Regions from separate parts of the Thermus aquaticus genome, predicted to be linked through region 1. Evidence: riboswitches for the same ligand, from Rfam matches in the RefSeq annotation. Region 1 holds a riboswitch; the other holds the start of a gene.

Region 1 (6,837 bases):
AAGCTCTCGGGGGCCACGGCCCCGTGGACCAGGGAGCCCACGATGCGATTAGACTGCCAGTCCTTCATGGCGGACTGGCCGTAGGCGTTGTACTTGGCGGGGTCGGAGTCCAGCCTGGCGGCGATGGAGCCCTTCAAGGGGTTGAAGGTGTCCTGGCCCTCTTTGGAGCCCACCAGCTTCAGCCAGTTGATGGCGTTCTGCCGGTTCTTGGCCCCCTTAGGCAGGCCGAAGGAGTCGGAGAGCATCATGAAGACCCCGGAGGTACCGGGGGAAGGGGCCCAGGCGAAGTCGGTGCCGGGCTTCAGCTTCAGGGTGGTGCTCATGTAGCCCGCCGCCCAGTCCCCCATGACGTTGAAGGCGGCCTGGCCCTGGACCACCCGGTCCACGGCCTGCTGCCAGGAGAGGCCGGCGGCGTCCTTGTTGGCGCAGTCCAGCACCTTGCCGAAGGTTTCCCAGACGGCCACGGCCTTGGGATCGGTGAACTTCAGCTTGCCGTTCCAGAGGTTGTTCCAGCCCTCGGGGCCCAGGATACCCAGGGCCACGCTCTCCCAGAGGTGCTGCTGGGTCCAGTTCTCCCCCAGGGCCAGGGGGGCCTCGAGGCCCTTCTTCTTAAGGGTCTGGCAGGTGGCCAGGAACTCGGCCCAGGTCTTGGGCGGGGTGACCCCCCACTCCTTGAGCTTGGCGGGCATGTACCACATGACGTTGGAGCGGTGGATGTTGACCGGAACGCTCCAGATGCCCCCCTTGTAGGAGATGAGGTCCAGAAGTCCTTTGGGGAAGGCCTTGAGCCAGCCCTCCTGCCGGAAGAGGGGGGTGAGGTCCTCCATGCGGTCCGCCACCACCCAGGTGCCGATCAGCTCCATCCCGGCGTGGACCTGGAAGGTGTCGGGGGGGTTGCCGCCCAGCATCCGGGTCTTGAGGACCGCCTTGGCGTTACCCCCCGCCCCGCCGGTCACGGTGGCGTTGATGACCTCCACCCCGGGGTACTTTTGCTTGTAGAGCTTGATGAGGGCCTCGAGGGCCGGGCCCTCGTCCCCCGCCCACCAGGAGAAGATCTCCAGTTTGCCCGTCTGGGCCAGGGCGCCGAGTCCCAGGGCCACGCCTACCGCCAGAAGCCACCTTTTCATAACCTCCACCTCCTCTTGTGCCGCGGACTTTCGGCCCGCAAGCCGGCCAACGCACCCGAGGGACCAGGTCACTTTAAAGCGCTGGGTTAGCGGCGCTGGTTCCTCGGTACCCACTTAACTCCCTCCGCCTACCCCTTGTCAAGGTATGGGGGCAGGGCGTAGCCTTGGGGCAAGGCCCGCTAGGGCCCCAAAGCCAGGTCCCGTATGCCCTGGTGCCTGGGCGCGTAGTCCAGGCTTAAAGTGGGGAAGTCCGGTGCAAGTCCGGCGCTGTCCCGCAACGGTAACCGGTCCCGCTTCGTGCCCTTCAACGCAGACCGGAAGCCCGAATGCCTGCCAGGGCCGCCCGCCTTTCCCCGAGGCGGGCACCTCACGCGGATGGGGGAGAAGTGGGGGCGAACGGCCTTTTGCCTTTAGCCCCTGCCTCCCGGCAGGGGCTTTTCCCTACCTCCCCTGGACCTGGCCCTAGCGGCCTTAGGGAGGTAGGCATGAAGCGAGTGCTGGCGTTCCTTTCGGTCCTTTTGGCTTTGGCCCTGGCCTTTCCCCTCACGGTCACCGACGACCTGGGGCGTACCGTCACCCTCAAGGCCCCGCCCAAGCGGATCGTCACCATGCTCCCCTCGGTGACGGAGACGGTCTGCGCCCTGGGGGCCTGCGACCGGATCGTGGCCACCGACGACTACTCCGACTGGCCCGAAAGCGTGAAGCGCCTGCCCAAGGCCGGGGGGCTTTACAACCCCAACCCCGAGCTGATCGTGAGCCTGAAGCCCGACCTGGTCCTGGTCTCCAAGTACGGCAAGCTCTACGAGACCCTGGAGCGGGCGGGCCTCACCGTCTACGCCGTCCGGACCGAGACCTACGAGGACATCTTCAAGACGGTCCGCGCCTTGGGGAGGCTGCTTGGGCTTTCCTCCGAGGCCGAGCGGCTGGTGGCCCAGATCCAGAAGGAGGTCTACGGGGAAGAGGCCCGGGCGGCCAAGGCCAAGGGCCGCCCCCGGGTCTACTACGAGATTGACCCCACGCCCTACACCGTGGGTCCCGAGAGCTTCATCGGGGTCCTCATCGCCAAGGCCCGGGGGGTCAACATCGTCCCCAAGGAGCTGGGCCTCTTCCCCAAGATCAGCCCGGAGTTCGTCCTGGAGAAAAACCCCGAGGTGATCGTGGCCACCTACCCGGGCGCCTTGGAGACCATCCGCAAGCGGCCGGGCTGGGACCGCATCGCCGCCGTGCGCCAGGGGCGGATCTGCGTCTACACGGGCGGGGAGGACAGCCTCCTCTCCCGCCCCGGCCCCCGGGTGGCCCAGGGCCTGAGGCTTTTGGTGGACTGCTTCCACAAGCCATGACCCTTGCCCTGCCCCTGGCCCTCAGGCGGAGCCTGGTCTTCGCCTGGCTCCTCTTCCTGCTCCTCCTGGCCTTGGTCCTGGGGGTGGCCCTGGGGGCGGTGGCCCTCTCCCCGGGGGAGGTGGTGCGGGCCCTTCTTGGGTGGGAGGAGAACCCCATCGTCACCCAGCTCCGCCTGCCCCGGGTCCTGGGGGGGATGCTGGTGGGGGCCGCCCTTGGGGTGGCGGGGGCGGCCTTTCAGGGGCTTTTTCGCAACCCTTTGGCCGACCCCTACCTGATGGGTTCCGCCTCGGGGGCGGCCTTCGCCGTGACCCTCTTCGCCGCCCTTTTGGGGGGGCTTTCCCCCGCCTTCGCCCAGCACGCCGTCTTCCAGCACCTGCCCCTTTCCGCCACCTTCTTCGGCTTTTTGGGGGCCCTTCTCGCCACCCTCCTCACCCTGGTCCTGGCCGGGGGAGTGGCCCGCACCCACGAGCTGGTGCTGGCGGGGGTGGTGGTGGGGAGCGTCCTCACCGGGGCCACCACCTACCTGATGATGCAGGACGCCGACCGGGTGCGGGCGGTCTTCGCCTACACCCTGGGGAACCTGGCCTTTCTGGGCTGGCCCTCGGTGCGGGTCCTGGCCCTCATCTTCCTGCTGACCCTGCCCCCCCTCCTCCTTCTGGGCCGGGCCCTGAACGCCCTCCAGCTGGGCGAGGAGACGGCGAGGAGCCTGGGCCTGCCCCTGGAGGCGTTAAAGCTCACCCTGCTCCTCTCGGCCAGCCTCCTCACGGCGGGCGCCGTGGCCCAGGCGGGCATCATCGGCTTTGTGGGCCTGGTGGCCCCCCACGCCCTAAGGCGCCTTCTCGGCGAGGACTACCGCCTCCTCCTTCCCGCCAGCGCCCTGGGTGGAGCGGCTCTCCTTTCTCTGGCCGACCTTCTGGCCCGCACCCTCACCCGGCCGGCGGAGCTTCCCGTGGGCGTGGTGACCACCCTCCTCGGGGGGCCTTTCTTCCTTTACCTCATGTGGAGGCGGCGTGGCTGGGCTTGAGGCCAGGGGGCTTTGGGGGCCCCACGCCCTTAAGGGGGTGGACCTCGCCCTAAGGCCAGGGGAGTGGCTCGCCCTCCTCGGGCCCAACGGGGCGGGGAAGACCACCCTCCTTAGGGCGATGGCGGGCCTCCTCCGCCCTCAGAGGGGGGAAGTGCTCCTGGAGGGGAAGCCCCTAAGGGCCTACGGCAGCTACGAGCGGGGGCGGCTCCTCGCCTACCTCCCCCAAGGGGGGCCCTACCCCGAGGGGCTTCTGGTGGAGGAGGTGGTGCGCCTGGGAAGGCTTCCCCACCTGGGGCTTTGGGGCCGGGAGGGGAAGGAGGACGGGGAGGCGGTGGCCTGGGCCCTCGAGGCCACCGGGGCCGCCCACCTCCGGGGGAGGCTTCTTGGGACCCTTTCCGGCGGGGAGCGGCAGCGGGTCCTCCTGGCCCGGGCCCTGGCGGCGAAGCCCAGGTACCTCCTCCTGGACGAGCCCACCACCTTTTTGGACCTGGAGCACCAGGTGGGGGTGGTAGCCCTCTTGAGGCGCCTGGCGGAGATGGGCCTCGGGGTCCTTGCCGTCCTCCACGACCCCAACCAGGCGGCGTTGGCCCACCGGGTGGCCGTGGTGCATGGCGGGCGGGTGGTGGCCCAGGGCAGGCCGGAGGCGGTCCTCACCGAGCCTCTCCTCCAAGGCCTCTACGGCCCTGGGGTCCGGGTGGCCCACCTTGGGGGAAGGCCCCATGTCTACCTGGACGGATAGGGCTAGGCTTTTTGTGAAGGGCAAAGCCTTCCTCCTGGACCTGGGAGCCGAGGTGGACCTTTACACGGAAAGGGGGCCCAGGCGGGCCCGCTACCTGTTGGTGGGCCAGGTCTCCCCCCTCGAGGCCCTGCGCCTGGGCCTTCCCCGCCACGGGGTCCTCCACTACCCCATGCCGGTGGACCCCCTGGACTTCGCCTGGGAAGGGGGGACTCTGGCCTTCCCCGGGCTTCGGGTTTACCTGGAGGGCCCTCCGGAGTTCGTGGAAACCCCCTACTACGCCTGGGTGGTAGGATGGCCCCCGTGGACCTAAAGGGGTTTTGCGCCTACCTCCTCTGGTCCAGGGAGGCCCTGGAGGGGGTTTCCGAAGAGGCCCTGGAAAGGCCCCTGGTGCGGAAAAGGCTCAGGAGCGTGAAGGCCCTTCTCCTGCACACGGCGGTGGTGGTGGACGCCTGGCTCCACGAGGACATCCTCAGGGCCCCCATGGTCCTCGCCCGTTTCCCGGAGGGGGAGGGCTTGCCCCGGGAGGTACCAGGAGGCCGTGGGCCGGGCCACCGGGGCCTCTCTCCAGGGCCCGGTGGACGAGAACCAGGTGGTGGCCCTGCACGACGCGCCCGAGAAGCGCTACCCCCTGGGGGACCTCCTCTGGCACGCCTCCTTGCACGAGGCGCGGCATGGGGCCCAGGTGGCGCTTCTTCTACGCGTTCTGGGGCAGGAGCCCCCCGCTTTGGGCCTCTTTTTTCCTGAAGGCGAAAGGAGGCCAAGGTGAGGTTTTCTAGACTGGACGCTTACCTGAGGCGGGCGGTGGAGGAGGGCTGGCTTCCCGGGGCCGTGGCCCTGGTGGCCCGGGAGGGGGAGGTGGTCTTCCAGGGGGTCTACGGCCTCCTGGACCCCGAGAGGGGCCTACCCATGCGGGAGGACGCCCTCTTCCGCCTTTACTCCATGACCAAGCCCTGGGTTTCCGCCCTGGCCCTCACCTTCGTGGAGGAGGGGGCCCTTGCCCTCCAGGACCCCCTGGAGAAGTACCTCCCAGGCTTCGCCCACCTCCAGGTGGGGCGGGAGGTGGGGGAGGAAGTGGTCTTAGAGCCCCTCAAGGCCCCCATCACCCTCTACGACCTCCTGCGCCACACGGCGGGCTTCACCTACGGGGTCTTTTTCCGCTCGCCGGTCAAGCGCCTCTACCTGGAGGCGGGGGTGGACCGGTACGACCTGGACCGGGAAACCTTCCTGGAGAGGCTTTCCCGGATTCCCCTCCGGTTCCAGCCAGGGGAGACCATGGAGTATGGCCTTTCCACCGATGTCCTGGGCCACCTCCTGGAGGCGTTCTCGGGGAAGTCCCTGGCCGAGCTCATGGAGGAGCGGGTCTTTGGGCCTCTTGGCATGAGGGACTCCGGCTTCGTGGCCAAGGACCCCGCCCGCCTAGCCCAGCCCTTCCCCAAAGACCCGGAGACCGGGCGGAGCCTCCGCCTCCTCCCCGTGGAGGGAAAGCCTCCCAGGTACGCCGGGGGCATGGGGGGTGTGGGGACGGCCTGGGACTACCTCCGCTTCCTCGAGGCCCTGCGCCTGGGGCGGGGCCTCCTCGCCCCGGCCTTTTGCCGCCTCATGACCCAGGACCACCTGGGGCCTCTGGCCTATGAGGGGATGCGCCGGGGGTCCGAGTACATGCCGGGGCCGGGGTACGGCTTCGGCCTGGGGGTGGCGGTGAGGCTTTCCGGCATGGGCCTGGCCCCGGGGAACCCCGGGGAGTGGAACTGGGCGGGCTTTGGCGGCACCTACTTCTTCGTGGACCCGGGGATTGGGCTCACGGCCCTCCTTATGGCCCAGGCCCCCAACCTCCTCTCGGTCCTGGAGCCGGAGAGGGCCCTCCATTCCCGCTACGGGAGCCGCCTCTGGCTCACCTTCCGCGCCCTGGTCTACGGGGCTTTGGACTGAAGGGCCCTGTCCACCGCCTCCAGGGCCTGGACCGCCTTCTGCGCCTCCAGGGGCACCACCCGGCCCCCCGCCAGGTTGTGGGTGTTCTCCAGGGCGATGAGGCCCGTGGGGGCCTGGAAGGGGCCCCGGCGGATGGCCCTCTTAAGGGCCTCGAGGTCCGGCACCCCGCCAGGGGCGGACACGGCCCGGACCAGGGCCCCGGCCAGGAGGGCGGGGGCCCCAAGCTCGTACTCGTAGAGGTGGGCCCCCTCCGGGGCCAGGACCTCGCCTCCCCGGGGCAGGTGGAGGAGGAGGGCCACCTGGTTGGCCATGGTGCCGGAGGGGAAGAAGAGGGCCCTCTTAAAGCCCAATAGCTCGGTGGCCAGGTCCTGGAGACGGTTGACCGTGGGGTCTTCTCCGTAGACGTCGTCCCCCACCTGGGCCTCGGCCATGGCCCGGCGCATGGCCGGGGTGGGCCGGGTCACGGTGTCGCTCCTCAGGTCTATCACGCCCCTAGCCTAAGGGCTCCACGGCCACCCCTTGGGCTAGCTCCAGGGGGAGGAGGTAGACCTCTCCTCCCACCCTCACCCGCACCCCGGTCTCCTTGTCCAGCACCTCCAGGAAGGCTCCCGGCACCAGGCCCAGCCGGGCGAGGAGGTTCAGGGTGCCCCGGTCCTGGGCCAGGGCCCGGGCCACCC
Region 2 (6,837 bases), 190 kb from region 1:
GGTGATGAGCCCCTTCTTGGGCATCCTCCGCTCAAAGGCCTCGTCGGGGAAGAAGCCAAGCCTTGGCGGAAGAGGCCCCTTGGCCTCCAGGACAAGGACGTTGGGGTCTAGGAAGGTCTCCCGGGCCACCTCCTCCAGGCCCGCGAAGCTCCGCACCCGCTCGTCCTCCTCCCCGAGCCTTTCCGCCACGTGGGCCCGGGCATCCACGCCCATGGTCAGGAGGGCCCGGGCGATCCGCGCCGGGGTGTGCTCAGGGTCGGTGTAGACCACGGAAAGGGGGGAGAGGCTGAGCTCCAGAAGCGCCCCGCCCAGGGGCCTGCCGTGGAAGGAGAAGAAGCGGGCTTGGTCCCAGGGGAGCTTGAGCCTGGCGAAGGCCTCCTGGAAGGCGGTGGGGGCGGGGTAGACCTCGGCCTCGGGGAAGCGCTCCAGGACCCGCTTGCCGAGGCCGAAGAAGAGGGGGTCTCCCGAGGCCAGGAAGGCCACCTTCCTCCCCGCCTTGACCCGTTTCTCCGCTAGGTCCAGAAGGGCCTCCAAGGGGCCCTGGACGGGCACCTTCTCCCCAGGGTGGTCGGGGAAGTGGGCGAGGTGGCGCCTCCCCCCGATCAGGACCTCCGCCTCCTCCAGGCGCCTTAGGGCCTCGAGGCTCAGGCCCTCCCGGCCCCTCGCCCCCATCCCGATCACGTAGACCGCCATCATCCCTCCCTGAAGGCGGAGGAGGTGTCCACCCCGCCGTCCGCCGCAAGGCGGATCAGGGCGTGGAGGGCGGCTACCACCAGGGTGCTTCCTCCCTTCCGGCCCTCCGTGACGATCCAGGGCACCGGGGCCTCCATGAGGGCCCGCTTGGCCTCCAGGACGTTCACGAACCCCACGGGCATTCCCAGGACCAAGGCGGGCCTCGCCCCTTGCCGGATGGCCTCCACCAGGGCAAGGAGGAAGGTGGGGGCGTTCCCCACCCCCACGATGGCCCCTTGCAGAAGCCCCTTTTCCCACGCGTAGGCCACCGCCGCCTCAGCCCGGGTGCCCCCCGTGGCCTTGGCCCGCGCCACCACCTCGGGGTGGGCGAGGAGCTCCACCACCTCGTTGCCGAAAAGCCTAAGCCTTTCCGGGTTCAGGCCGCAGGCGATCATCCGGGCGTCCACCAGGATCCGCGCCCCCTCCTGGATGGCCTTTAGACCCGCTTCCACCGCCCCTTCGCTAAAGCGGGTGAGCTCCTTGTACTCAAAATCGGCGGTGGCGTGGATCATCCGGCGCACGATGGGCCACTGCAGGGGAGAAAACCCGTGGGCCCCGGCCTCCAGGTCCACGATGCGGAAGCTCTCCTCCTCTATGGCCCGCCCCTTCTCCGTCATCTGGTGGGCGGGGTTCCTCTGGGCCTTGATCAGCTCATCCACGGTACACCTCCCTGTCGGGCCAGGCGGCGAGGCATTGCCCCTGGTCAAAGTCCGTGAGGGCCACGCTCACGAAGGGCCTTTCCCCGATGTAGGCTTGGAGCTTCTCCCGGGCGAGGCGAACGAGGTTTAGGAAGAAGAGCTCCAGCCCCTCCTCTAGGGCGAGCTCCAGGAAGCGCCTTGCCGTGGCGGCCCCTTCCGCCTCCTTAAGGACCCTTGGGCTCGCCCCCGCCTGCTTAAGGAGGGAGAGAAGGAGGAAGCGGTTCACTTCGCCGCCCGCCGCGTGGGTCATGGTCTTGCCGTCGGCCATCTTGGAGATCTTCCCGATCATCCCCACGACGCGCACCACCTCTATGCCCACCTTTCGGGCGGCCCGCAGCACGTCCCCCACGAAGTCCCCCATTTCTATGAAGGCCATCTCGGGAAGGTGGGGGAGGAGCCTTTGCGCGAAGCGCTCGCTCTTGCCTCCCGTGGTGGCGGCGATCTCCAAAAGGCCGTTGGCCCGCGCCACCCCCACCGCCTGGACCACGCTCATGCGGAAGGCGCTGGTGGAGTAGGGCTTCACCACCCCTGTGGTCCCCAGGACGGAAAGCCCCCCGAGGATTCCGAGCCTGGGGTTTAAGGTCTTCTTGGCGAGCTCTTCGCCCCCGGGGATGGCGATGGTGATGGCGAGGGGCTTTTCCGTCACCTCCCGCACCGCCTCAAAGATCATCTGCCTGGGCACCGGGTTGATGGCGGGCTCCCCCACGGGCACCCCAAGGCCGGGCTTGGTCACCACCCCCACGCCTTCCCCGCCCTCCAGGCGGTCGGCGCTGGCGAAGCGCACCAGGGCCTGGATCTCCGCCCCGTGGGTCACGTCGGGGTCGTCCCCGGCGTCCTTGATCATCCCCACGAGGACCCCTTCCCCCTTCCGTTCCAGGCGGAAGACCTTGAAGGTCTGCCGCCACCCTGCGGGGAGCCAGATGTCCACCTCCTGGGGGGCTTCGCCAAGGAGGGCGAGGGCCGCGGCCTTGGCCGCTGCGGCGGCGTTCGCCCCCGTGGTGAAGCCGATGCGGCTTCCCTTCTTGTCCCGGGGCGGGGGGTAGGGGTGGCTCATGCGGGGCGCAAGGCGTAGAGCCTCAGGGAAACGAGCAAGCCGAAAAGCCCAAGACCTAAGGGCAGGGCGAGGGCCTCGAGGTCTACCCCTCCAAGCTCTGCCAGGGCCAGAAGGAGGGCCACGGCCACCACCGACCATCCGAGGAGGCGGCTTGCTACCTCGGCCCTTCGGGAGTCTTTGGCCAGGGTCTGAAGGCGGCTTGCCAAAAGCCCGTCCACCCCGTCCACGAGGAGCATGCCCAGGGTGAAGAGAGCCCCGAGCCTCAGGGGGGAAAGCTCGGCGGAGAGGGCCAGGGCAGAGAGCTGGCTCGCCGTCTCAAAGCCGAGGCCGAAGAGGACCCCGAGGAGGAGGGGGTTAAGGAGGGGAAGCCCTTTTGGGGGGGTTGGGGGGGTGGGCCGCAGGAGCCGATAGAGGTTCAGGGCCGCCACCAGGAGGAGGAGGAAGGCGGGAAGGTGGAGGGCCTCCAGGTCCACCCGCTGGAGGAGGCTTGCCGCTGGGAAGGCTAAAAGGGTGACGATCCCCCCGTGCCCCAAGGCGAAAAGGACGCCGTTAAGGGGAGAGGGCCTCACCCGGGAGAGCCCGTCCACCGCCGCCAGGTGGTCGGGGTCCACGCCGTGGCGCATCCCCAAGGCCACGGCCAAAAGCTCGAGGCCCGTCACGGAGCACCTGCCTTTTGCGGGGAATAGAGGGCTTGGGACCGGTATCCGCCTTTCTTCATCGCCGCCTCCTTTCGCCCCTGCTCGGGGGCAGGTGAGGCGCGGACCGGGGCGGGTATTCGGGCTTCCGGCCTAGACGATGGGCCTATGGGTTGGGCCGGTTACCGTTGCGGCACAGCGCCGGACTCTCACCGGTCTTCCCCCTTTTGCGCCCCAGGGCATCCGGGCCCTGGGGCACCCCGGCCGCACGGACCCCCCATGGGGGGCTTGGCCCAGGTTTTACCCCTTCCTCTGTCCGGCTGTCAAGCCTGGCCCCAGGGCCTTGACGGGGGCCCGGGGAGGGCCTAGGCTAGTACCGACCGATCGGTTAGGAGGCGGTATGCCCGAGGCCTGGATCGTGGAAGCGGTGCGAAGCCCCATCGGCAAGCACGGCGGGGCCCTCTCCTCCGTGCGCCCCGACGACCTTCTGGCCCACGTCCTTTCCGCCCTCATGGAGCGCTCAGGCGTCCCCAAAGAGGAGGTGGAGGACGTCTACGCCGGGTGCGCCAACCAGGCGGGTGAGGACAACCGCAACGTGGCCCGCATGGCCCTCCTCCTGGCGGGCTTTCCCGTGGAGGTGGCCGGGTGCACGGTGAACCGGCTCTGCGGCTCGGGCCTCGAGGCCGTGGCCCAAGCGGCCCGGGCCATCTGGGCCGGGGAGGGGCAGGTCTACGTGGGCAGCGGGGTGGAGTCCATGTCCCGGGCTCCCTACGCCGTGCCCAAGCCGGAAAGGGGCTTCCCCACCGGCAACCTCACCATGTACGACACCACGCTGGGCTGGCGCTTCGTCAACCCCAGGATGGAGGCCCTCTACGGCACCGAGAGCATGGGGGAAACCGCCGAGAACCTGGCGGAGATGTACGGGATCCCCCGGGAGGAGCAGGACCGCTTCGCCCTCCTCTCCCACGAGAAGGCGGTGCGGGCCTGGGACGAGGGTCGCTTCCTGGACGAGGTGGTCCCGGTGCCGGTGAGGCGGGGGAAGGAGGAGGCCCTGGTCTCCGTGGACGAGGGGCCCAGGCGGGACACCTCCTTGGAGAGGCTCGCCGCCCTAAGGCCCGTCTTCCGGGAGGGGGGCACGGTGACCGCGGGGAACGCTAGTCCCCTGAACGACGGGGCGGCGGCGGTCCTCCTGGTCTCCGACGCCTACGCCAAGGCCCACGGCCTCAGGCCCCTGGCCCGGATCCGCGCCATCGCCGTGGCCGGGGTGCCCCCCCGGATCATGGGCATCGGCCCCGTGCCCGCCACCAAGAAGGCCCTGGAGAGGGCGGGCCTGAGCCTGAAGGACCTGGGCCTCATAGAGCTCAACGAGGCCTTCGCCGCCCAGAGCCTGGCCGTCCTAAGGGAGTGGGGCCTTTCCATGGAGGACGAACGGCTCAACCCCAACGGCGGGGCCATCGCCCTGGGCCATCCCTTGGGGGCCTCGGGGGCCCGGATCCTCACCACCCTGGTCCACGAGATGCGGCGGCGGGGGGTCCAGTGGGGCCTCGCCACCATGTGCATCGGCGTGGGCCAGGGGATCGCCGTGGTGGTGGAAAGCCTCTAAAGGGGCGCAGGCCGCACCTCCTGGCCCCGGGCCTCGAGGTGGTAGGCCTCCTCCCCTTCCCCGGGAAAGTCCTCCCGGAAGTGGCTCCCCCGGCTTTCCCGCCTGAGGAGGGCCATGCGCAGGAGGAGGCGGGCCAGGAGGAGGAGGTTTCCCGCCTCCACCTCCTCCCGGGCCACCTCCTGGGGGGGACGCTCAAGAAGGGGAAGGCCCTCGGCCAGGTCCAGGGCCTGCTTCAGGCCCTCCCCCCGGCGCACCACCCCCGCCTCGCGGCCCATGGCCTCCCGAAGGGCGGGCAGGAGGCCCGGGTCCAGGCTGAGGGCGGGGAGGGGCTCGGCCCCTTTGGGAAAGGCCAGGTCCCCCAGGGCCGCCAAAGCGGCCCGCTCTCCCATGACCAGGCCCTCCAGGAGGCTGTTGGAGGCCAAGCGGTTGGCCCCGTGGAAGCCGGTGGAGGCCACCTCCCCGGCGGCGTAGAGCCCCGGCACCCCGGTGAAGCCCCTGAGGTCCGTCCGCACGCCGCCCATGGCGTAGTGGGCGGCGGGGGCCACGGGCAGGGGTTCACGGAAGGGGTCCAGGCCCAGGGCCAGGGCGGAGGCCACCACCGTGGGGAAGCGCTCCCTCAGGTTGGGGATGGGCCTTAGATCCAGGTAGACCCCGCCCGTCCGTTCCCGCTCCCGGTGGACCGCACGGGCCACCACGTCCCGGGGGGCGAGCTCGCCCAGGGGGTCATAGCGGGGCATGAACCTCTCCCCGTGGGCGTTGAGGAGGATGGCCCCCTCGCCCCGGCAGGCCTCGCTGATGAGGGCGCCATCGGGCAGGGCCGTGGGGTGGAACTGGACGAACTCCAGGTCCCTCAAGACGCCCCCCGCCCGCCAGGCCAGGGCCATCCCGTCTCCCGTGGCCCCTTTGGGGTTGGTGGTCACGGGGTATAGCCGCCCAAAGCCCCCCGTGGCCAGGAGGACCGCCCCGGCCCGCACCCATAGGGGCCCCCCGGGGGAGAGGATCAGGGCCCCCACCACCCGGCCGCCCGAAAGGAGGAGGCTGGCCGCCATGTAGCCCTCCAGGACCGGGCTTCGGAGGCGGGCGAGGAGGCCCCTCAGGAGGAGGAGGCCGCTTCGGTCCCCGCCCAGGTGGCGGACCCGGGGGCGGCTGTGCCCCCCTTCCCGGGTGGGTTCGGGGTGGAAGGGAAGCCCCAGGGCCAGGAGGCGCTCCAGGTGGCGGGGGGCCTCCTCCAGGATGGAGCGGGCCACCGCCGGGTCCACCAGGCCCCGCCCGGCCCGGAGGGTGTCCAGGAGGTGGGCCTCGAGGTCGGCCTCGTCCAGGGGAAAGGCCACCCCGCCCTGGGCCCAAGGGGTGGACCCCGAGGGCAGGGGGTCCTTGCTGAGGAGGAGGACCCTGGCCCCTTCCGCCTCCGCCGCCAGGGCCCCGTAGACCCCGGCCACGCCCGCTCCCAGAACCAGGAGGTCGGTCTCCAGGCGCTCCATCAGCCCACGGCCACCATGGCGGAAAGGGCCCGCCTGGCCTTCTCGGCCACCGCCTCAGGCACCCGGACCACGTGCTTCAGGTCCCGCAAGGAGAGGTAGACCTTCTCCAGGGTGATCCGCTTCATGTACTCGCAGACGGCGTCCGGCTTCACCGGGAAAAAGGCCTTTCCCGGGGCCTCCTTCCTGAGGCGGTGGAGGATGCCCACCTCCGTGGCCACCACGAACTCCCGCCCCTCGGCGGCCTTGGCGTAACGGACCATCCCCTCGGTGGAGAGCATTTTGGCGTCGGGCTTAAGGTAGAGGCAGCCGGAGCCGCAGCCGCACTCGGGGTGGATGAGGAACTCCGCCCCGGGGTGGGCCTCCAGGAGGGCCTTTAGGTGCTCCTCCCGGATCCCCGCGTGCACGTGGCACTCCCCGGGAAAGAGGTCCAGCCTCCTCCCGGTGACCCGGGCCACGTGGGCCCCCAGGAACATGTCGGGGACGAAGTAGATGGGCCGGTCCTCGGGAAGCCCCGCGACCACCTCCACGGCGTTGGCGCTGGTGACGCAGACGTCGGCCAGGGCCTTCACCTCGGCCCTGGTGTTGACGTAGGCCACCACGAGGCCGTCGGGGTGGGCCGTCTTCCAGGCCAGGA

What was found. Region 1 has a riboswitch for cobalamin ahead of BVI061214_RS08345 (ABC transporter substrate-binding protein). Riboswitches for the same ligand answer to the same signal wherever they lie in the genome.
Region 2: it holds a riboswitch for cobalamin, as region 1 does, so the genes downstream of both, BVI061214_RS09295 (HoxN/HupN/NixA family nickel/cobalt transporter) here and BVI061214_RS08345 (ABC transporter substrate-binding protein) in region 1, are expected to answer to the same signal.

What each region holds. Positions count from the first base shown of each region.
Region 1 is NZ_LHCI01000106.1:1,351,842-1,358,678, forward strand. Features, by position in the region: gene BVI061214_RS08340 (ABC transporter substrate-binding protein) at 1-1,127, opposite strand, end outside; cobalamin riboswitch at 1,321-1,479, shown strand; gene BVI061214_RS08345 (ABC transporter substrate-binding protein) at 1,613-2,467, shown strand; gene BVI061214_RS08350 (FecCD family ABC transporter permease) at 2,464-3,492, shown strand; gene BVI061214_RS08355 (ABC transporter ATP-binding protein) at 3,479-4,231, shown strand; gene BVI061214_RS08360 (hypothetical protein) at 4,212-4,541, shown strand; gene BVI061214_RS08365 (DinB family protein) at 4,770-4,997, shown strand; gene BVI061214_RS08370 (serine hydrolase domain-containing protein) at 4,994-6,160, shown strand; partial or broken gene BVI061214_RS08375 (threonine aldolase family protein) at 6,181-6,648, opposite strand; gene mntR (manganese-dependent transcriptional regulator MntR) at 6,653-6,837, opposite strand, start outside.
Region 2 is NZ_LHCI01000106.1:1,544,548-1,551,384, reverse strand. Features, by position in the region: gene cbiE (precorrin-6y C5,15-methyltransferase (decarboxylating) subunit CbiE) at 1-696, opposite strand, end outside; gene BVI061214_RS09305 (precorrin-8X methylmutase) at 693-1,391, opposite strand; gene BVI061214_RS09300 (cobalt-precorrin-5B (C(1))-methyltransferase) at 1,384-2,484, opposite strand; gene BVI061214_RS09295 (HoxN/HupN/NixA family nickel/cobalt transporter) at 2,481-3,143, opposite strand; cobalamin riboswitch at 3,234-3,396, opposite strand; gene BVI061214_RS09290 (thiolase family protein) at 3,520-4,722, shown strand; gene nadB (L-aspartate oxidase) at 4,719-6,203, opposite strand; gene nadA (quinolinate synthase NadA) at 6,203-6,837, opposite strand, start outside.